2 regions of the Natronincola ferrireducens genome follow, and region 1 is predicted to be linked to the other one. Evidence: riboswitches for the same ligand, from Rfam matches in the RefSeq annotation. Region 1 holds a riboswitch; the other holds the start of a gene.
What was found. A riboswitch is a leader RNA that binds a small molecule or an ion and turns the genes downstream of it on or off. The one in region 1 is predicted to bind cyclic di-GMP.
Positions count from the first base shown of each region.

Region 2: linked by a shared signal. The riboswitch ahead of BLS22_RS01660 (sensor histidine kinase) and the one ahead of BLS22_RS03840 (HD-GYP domain-containing protein) in region 1 are both predicted to bind cyclic di-GMP.

Region 1 is NZ_FNFP01000001.1:849,097-852,747, forward strand. It holds gene BLS22_RS03830 (TVP38/TMEM64 family protein) at 1-6, shown strand, start outside; gene truA (tRNA pseudouridine(38-40) synthase TruA) at 98-835, opposite strand; cyclic di-GMP riboswitch class I at 1,147-1,232, shown strand; gene BLS22_RS03840 (HD-GYP domain-containing protein) at 1,359-1,985, shown strand; gene BLS22_RS03845 (HutD family protein) at 2,227-2,550, shown strand; gene BLS22_RS03850 (cupin domain-containing protein) at 2,537-2,842, shown strand; gene BLS22_RS03855 (phosphoribosylaminoimidazolesuccinocarboxamide synthase) at 3,067-3,651, shown strand, end outside.
Region 2 is NZ_FNFP01000001.1:365,370-369,020, reverse strand. It holds gene BLS22_RS01665 (response regulator) at 147-764, opposite strand; gene BLS22_RS01660 (sensor histidine kinase) at 761-2,518, opposite strand; cyclic di-GMP riboswitch class II at 2,704-2,787, opposite strand; gene BLS22_RS15470 (pseudouridine-5'-phosphate glycosidase) at 2,966-3,091, opposite strand; gene BLS22_RS01655 (Glu/Leu/Phe/Val family dehydrogenase) at 3,262-3,651, opposite strand, start outside.

The sequences.
Region 1 (3,651 bases):
GAGTGAAAAACCTCCCCTCTGGTTCGTTATTGACAATTTGTATCAGAGGGGAGGTTTTTTCAATGTACTCTAAATATTTTATAGATAGAAGGTTATTTTAGTAATAGACCTCCTCTAAAAATAAACCCTGGGGGGGAAGGGTTTGCCCAGCCATGGATCTGTTTTTACCCTCAAGTATTTCATCAATATGGGAGATGTTTTTTTGCTTTAAACCAATTTCTACTAAAGTACCCATAATAATACGAACCATATTATATAAAAAGCCGTCTCCTATGAAAATAAACTTCACCATATGTTTTTCTTTAGTAATAGATATTTCTTGAATGGTTCTTACAGTAGATTTATTGGTCTTTTTTACAGAAGAAAAACCAATGAAATCATGGGTTCCAACTAATTTTTCTGCTGCTTCCTTCATTAATTCAATATTTAGTTTATCAACAAGGTGATAACTATATTTTCGATGAAAGACTGATGGAATCCAATCATTCCAAATGTAATAAACATATTTTTTGTTTTTTACATTATAGCGACTATGGAATCTCTCTCCCACCTCTGCTACTTCCTTAATTACAATATCCTGTGGCAAATAATAGTTCATATATTTGTGGATTTCTTTGGTTGACATATTGGACTTAGTATGGAAATTAGCCACTTGTCCTTTAGCATGAACCCCTGCATCCGTTCGACCCGACCCGATAATCTCTATAGGGAAATCTACCATCTCACTAATAACATGCTCCAATTTTCCTTGAATAGTTTCACCAGAACTCTTTAATCTTTGCCATCCATTATACCTGCCACCATCATATTCTATTACTAATTTAATATTTCTCATTACATCACTCCTTATTTATTATCATAACATTTTAATGGTAATATTTACATTGTTATATAGATTTTATTCCTTATTTACTTTGGTTAGGGAATTAATTGAAGTAGGCCCTAGGATAAATTTCATCCCCTCAAAAAGGATGGTTTTTACTATGTAGAAATTTGTAAAATTTACAAGAAATACAAAATTTATCCTTTACTATATAGTGTAGTTACTATATACTAGAATACGTGAGGATTAAGACCTACTATTAATTCATAATGGGTAGGTATTGGGATCTACTGTATAATTTATGGGAACTGAATAGATTAGAATTCTGATAATAGCAAACTTATTGAAAGATAAGGACGCAAAGCTATGGGCCTAATGGATAAATTCCAATGGTTGCCAGGTTGCCAAAGAGTTAATTTTTAAGTTATTCATTTGCTTATAAGATTAATTATTGTGCAATAAAGCAGCCAACTGTTTGGCTGCTTTTAAATTTTTAAATTGCTTTAGAGATTAGCATAGGAGGATCATTAGTATAATGATAAATTTGAAAAAATCTACTTATCTTAATTTAGTGAAGCATGACTTTTCTTTAGAGATACTTGTGCATTCCAATAATGTTGCCAATATTGCTATAAAGATGGCTGATGTGATGAAGCTATGTCATAATGAAAAACTAAGACTCCACGAAGAAGCCCTATATCATGATATTGGTAAAAGTAAAATTCCTGAATCTATTTTGTATAAAACAGGAAGATTATCTACAGAAGAGTGGAAAATTATGATGAAACATCCCATTTATTCAGAGGAGTTATATTTAAGTATTAGGAACTTAGATGAGGAGACGATAAAAATTGCACAAGTAATAAGGCATCACCATGAAAATTGGGACGGCACAGGCTATCCTGATAAAATGGCTAAGAAAAGAATTCCATTACATAGTAGAATTATAAAGATAGCAGACATGTTTGAGGCTATGACCCAACCTAGAATTTATAGACCTTTTAAAATAGAGAACACCTTAGAAGTGATGGAGCAGCTGGCGGGAAAGGAAATAGATCCATATATTTTTCACAAAACTTATCCTATACTACATAAATTATTAGAGAATAACCTCCAAGAGAATACAATGCATTGGAAAGTGAAAAGTATTGTCGGTGGTTAACTAATCTATATTAAGGGACTTCAATGATGACAACACAGTTTTTAATAAATTAAAATATTATCTAAGGCAATTAAGTTAAGAATAATAACTAAAAATCTCCACAAAACTAATAATTAGTAGTTTTGTGGAGATTTTTTAATAAAGTAGAGACTGGGTAAAAGGAATCTTTTGAAAAATATAGAATAAAAAAAGTGGCATTAAAAATCTCTAAATACAAAATTATAAATAAAGAAAGGCATTGATGAATATGACTTATGAAATTGAATTGATTAAAAAACATCAGCTTCAAACCAATCGTTGGTCAGGAGGAACTACAACTCAGCTTGCAATTTATCCTAAGGATGCTATCTATAGTAATGAAGGAAACTTCACATGGCGCTTAAGCTCAGCAAGGGTTGAAGTAGAGGAATCTGTTTTCACACCACTCCCCAACATTCAGAGGGTTCTTATGATTATTGAAGGAGAACTCCTGCTACAACATCAAGGCCATCATAAAAGTATTTTAAAACCATTTGACCAAGATAGATTTAGCGGAAGCTGGACAACGAAAAGTGTTGGATTTTAATTTAATGATGGGTGAGGGCTGTGAAGGTGAATTGGAGGCTATACACCTTGAAGGAAATCAATCCAATAGTATGTCCTTCCATAGCAGAGAGGAATTTTCACAAAATGTTGAAGCTATCTATTGTGTAAAGGGACAAGTAAAATTAAAAATTTCAATAGATAATAGTATGATCTTGGATGAAGGAGATATTATTTTAATAACAAAGAAAGGGAATTTCAGTGACCTGCAACTAGAGATGTATAACCTAAAGGATGAAAAAGCCCACCTAATTAGAACGAGTATCCACTACTAAAGAAGAAAGAAAATGATTTATAGAAAATTGCTATATACTAAAATAATATAACCCTATAAGGAAAATTAATAGCTATGGAAAAAACAGGGCAGGCTCAAGTCATTTACAGTAAATAAAGGGTGGACTATAGAAAAAACCTATAGGTAACCCACCTACAAGGTTGAAAACTTGAGTCAATGATGTATAATATGATTAAAAATTATAACCCAAAGGAGCTAGATGAAATGAAGCTAATTTATCAGGGAAAAACAAAGGATATATATGCTTTGGAGGATGGAAACTATTTACTTAGATTTAAGGATGATGTTACGGGAGAAAATGGTGTATTTGATCCAGGAGCCAATACCGTCGGTCTAACGATTGAAGGTGCTGGTAAGGCCGGTCTTAGATTAACAAAATTCTTTTTTGAAATCCTAAAAGAAAAAGGAATACCTACCCATTATGTTGATGCAAACGTTGAAGAGGCAACTATGACGGTGAAAACAGCAACGGTGTTTGGCAAGGGGATGGAGGTAATCTGTCGCTATAGGGCAGTAGGAAGCTTTTTACGCCGTTATGGTATGTATGTAGAAGAAGGACAGTCATTAGATAGATTTGTGGAGGTTACCCTTAAGGATGATGAACGGCAGGACCCCCCTATTACTGAGGATGGGCTGGACATGCTGGGTATATTGTCAAAGGAAGAGTACAAAACATTAAAAGCCCTTACCCAAAGGATAGGAGATATAGTAAAGGAAGAATTAGCTAAAAAATCTATTGAGTTATATGATATTAAGTTTGAGTTTGGGCGCTTGAAGGAAAACAACGAA
Region 2 (3,651 bases), 480 kb from region 1:
TCCATCGCATAGAAAGTTCCTCCTAAATTTGTCTACCGATGATTTTCCTCTAAAGATTCCCCTTGTTTATACTAGAGTAGTAGTCAAAGGTATACTTTAGGAGCAGAAAAAAACCGCCTTTTGTAGACGGATAATTTTTTTGTATTTTATTGATACTTTACTAATCCCTTTGCATTGGCATACAATGCTGCCTGTGTTCTATCGGCAAGCTCCAGCTTAGCTAAAATCTGACTAACATGTTTTTTTACGGTATACTCTGTGATAAATAGTCTGTTGCCTATTTCCCGATTGCTCAAGCCCTTCCCTAAAGCCTTTAATACCTCCTGCTCCCGTTCTGTTAAAATTTCTTCGCTGTCATCCTCCTGCATTAACAGTTCCATTAATCCTGGATCATAGTACTTTCTTCCCCTGTTCACAAGATTGATGGCATATAAGAGTTCCTCAGGCAATGCTTCTTTCAGGACGTAACCATGGGCACCTAATATTTCTGCCCGTCTAAAATCCTCTTCATTTGCAGATGAGGTTAATAAAAGGAATTTACAGGTTATTTTCTCTTTAAAAATTTTTTCAATAATTTCTAGGCCATTTTCCCGACCAAGCTTTATATCAACTAAGGCTATATCAGGCTTTTCCTTTAATATAATCTCACAGGCCTCCGTGATGGTTCCAGCTTCTCCTTTTACTTCTATATTTTTTTCGTTTTCCAGTACAAGAGATAATCCCTTTCTTACAAGGGGATGGTCATCTACTATAACAATTTTCATATAGCTAAACCTCCTTCCTCTTCAATAGAACCCCTATTAGTTGGAATAGTAATGTGTATTTTTGTTCCGTTACCCAACTGGCTATATAATTGAAATTCTCCACCAAAAGCTTCTACAAGATTTTTCATATTTCCAATCCCTAGACCACTATGCTGAGTTTGCTGTAGTGCACTGAAGTTAAAGCCCTTGCCGTCATCACGTACCATCAGCACTATTTTTCCTTTCTCCACGTGAATTTCCACCTGTATCTCTTTACATCTTCCGTGCCGGACTGCATTCCCTGTGGCCTCACGGATAAGCCTAAAAAATGCTTTTTTTACTGGATTTGGAATCAGTTCCTCTTCTCCTTTTATTTCAAAATCTACGGTAATACCGTTAAGATTAGCTAAGCTATTAAGATAAGTGTTAATGGTTTTATGTAGGGACTTCTCCCCCCTCTTTCTTGAGCTTAGCCGATATATAGAAGCCCTTAGATCCTGCATAGCTTCGTTGGCAGATTGTCTAATATGCTCTAACTGTACTTTTAATCTATCATTTGAAATGCTTTGCCATTTTCCATTTAAAGCATGGATGGCATAAGTAATACTAAAAAGCCGTTGAGATACATTGTCATGTATTTCATTAGCAATTCGATTTTGCTCTTCTACTAGCATTAGTTGTTCTTCTATTTCTTCTAGCTCCAACCTTTCTAAAATGACAGTGCATAGGTTAGCAAGAAAGTATAACTGTCTTAACCTTAGCCCATTTAATTGGGTCTCATCCTCTAACTGAATTCCTATTAATCCATATCTATTGGTTGAGGATTTTACCTTTATCAGGCTGTATCTTTGGGCATTAATTATAAATTCCATGGGGTAAGCAGTATGTTTAAAGGAATCTCCATACTCTTGAATGGCCTTTTTAATCTGTAATTTCTCATTATTGATGCTTTTATCGTTACTGACTGTAATTATTTCCCTATATTTTGAATAGGGTAACCCACAAAAAAAAGCTAAATTTGTTTTTGTCAGTTTTTCTGTATAATCTGCAAAAACTTGAAATAGATTTTGACGATTGTTTTGGTTAGTGAATATCTCCACCGCCTGATAAAGATCCATAATGTGCTCCATGGATTCTTCAAGACTTCCATTCAGCTGTTGTAAAGCATCATTGGCTTTTAACAGCTCCCTTTTTTGTATCACTAAATGATGCGATTGCTCATGTAGCTTTTTGCATAGATTGGAAAGTAGTTGAACAGCTAATGTGATTAAAACAAATACTAAAACGAGGTGAGCATTTTCCTTTGTCATCTCTATAATTGATTGGTTGTAGTGATTAATAAAATTGATGCTTATAGCGGTTGCCGAAACAAGATAAAGGGTTAGGGTCAACCAGCAAAAGATGGTATTTAAATAATTAGCCGCCACTAAAACGGGATTCAATGCATACCAAATAAAAGGACTACTGATACCTCCTGATGGAAATAGTAATAGTATAATTCCTGAAGACTCTAATAAAACCAATACCTTCATGATAAATACGTTTTTGTGAAGCTTTATGTAGAAACCCATCATAATTTTTGCAGATAAATACAATAAAAAGATAACTCCTATCTTAAATATAATGGGTACAGAGGGTGTGCCAATTAGATAGAAGAGGGAAGTCAATAATAATGACATATATCGATAAATATAGATAACTTTTATCTCTCCAGGTTGATTTTCTAAGAAGTTGGTTTTCATAAACAAGGTAGTTACTTTCTGCCTATTGTCCACAGGCCACATCACTTCTTCCATGTTTTTATTCTATGATATTATTAGGTCTTTTACTGTCATTATTAATAAGCTTCTATATATTATTCTAAACCTCATTAGAATATTGCCATTTTAAAAAAATTATATGCAGTAGGTTTATTTATTGTAACAATTCCCCCTAATGGATTAGAACACAAAACCAGCTATTACTAGCTGGCAGGTTGCACTACTGACTCCTTGCATTCCAAGTGCCCAATTAAAGAATACAAATCATTGTCCCCATCTATATATTTTATTATATCTAGTTTGGGGGTTGTTTAAAATATAAACTCTTCGTTGTTATTCTTACAATATTAAGCTTTTAAATCATAGATTTGCTTTTTTACGTAAATTTCTACAGGAATATTAGTAAACTTTTGTAGTTTCTTTTCTTTTTTTGCATTTAAAATTCCTGTGTAATATCATCCTCTACAAATTCCCAGCAACTTTTCCAAAATCCAACGTAAACTGGGTTCCTACTCTATCATTACTATAAACTAGCGGTATATTCGCCTCTAGGCTTTTATCCTTTGGTATTTCCTTAATCGTTGCCAATCATGTTCTCTCTATACTGCTAATTTGTATAATAAGTAACTTGATTTGTTCTTAATCTATTAATAATTTGTTTGCTATTCTTTGTATTTAAATGATTAAATAGTAATAAAGGCAGATACTCCGAAGAATATCTGCCCCAACTATTACTATATAATTTTTATTTTAAAATCCTAGTACCAGCCTCTTAACTTCATAGCATCAGCAACACGCTTGATAGACATCATGTAAGCCGCTACCCTCATGTTTACCCCATGCTCTTCTTTTAATGCCCAAATTTCATTGAAGGCTTTTTCCATTAATTGAGATTGCTTTTCTTGAACTTCTTCAAAGGTCCAAGAATATCTCATTAGGTTTTGTACCCACTCAAAATAGGATACTGTAACACCACCAGCATTTGCTAAAATATCTGGTACTACAACGATGCCTCTTTCGTCTAGAATTTTATCTGCATCTAATGTTGTAGGTCCATTAGCACCTTCACTGATGATTTTAGCCTTAATATTAACAGCATTTTCTGCTGTAATTTGATTTTCTAAAGCACATGGCATTAAGATATCTAC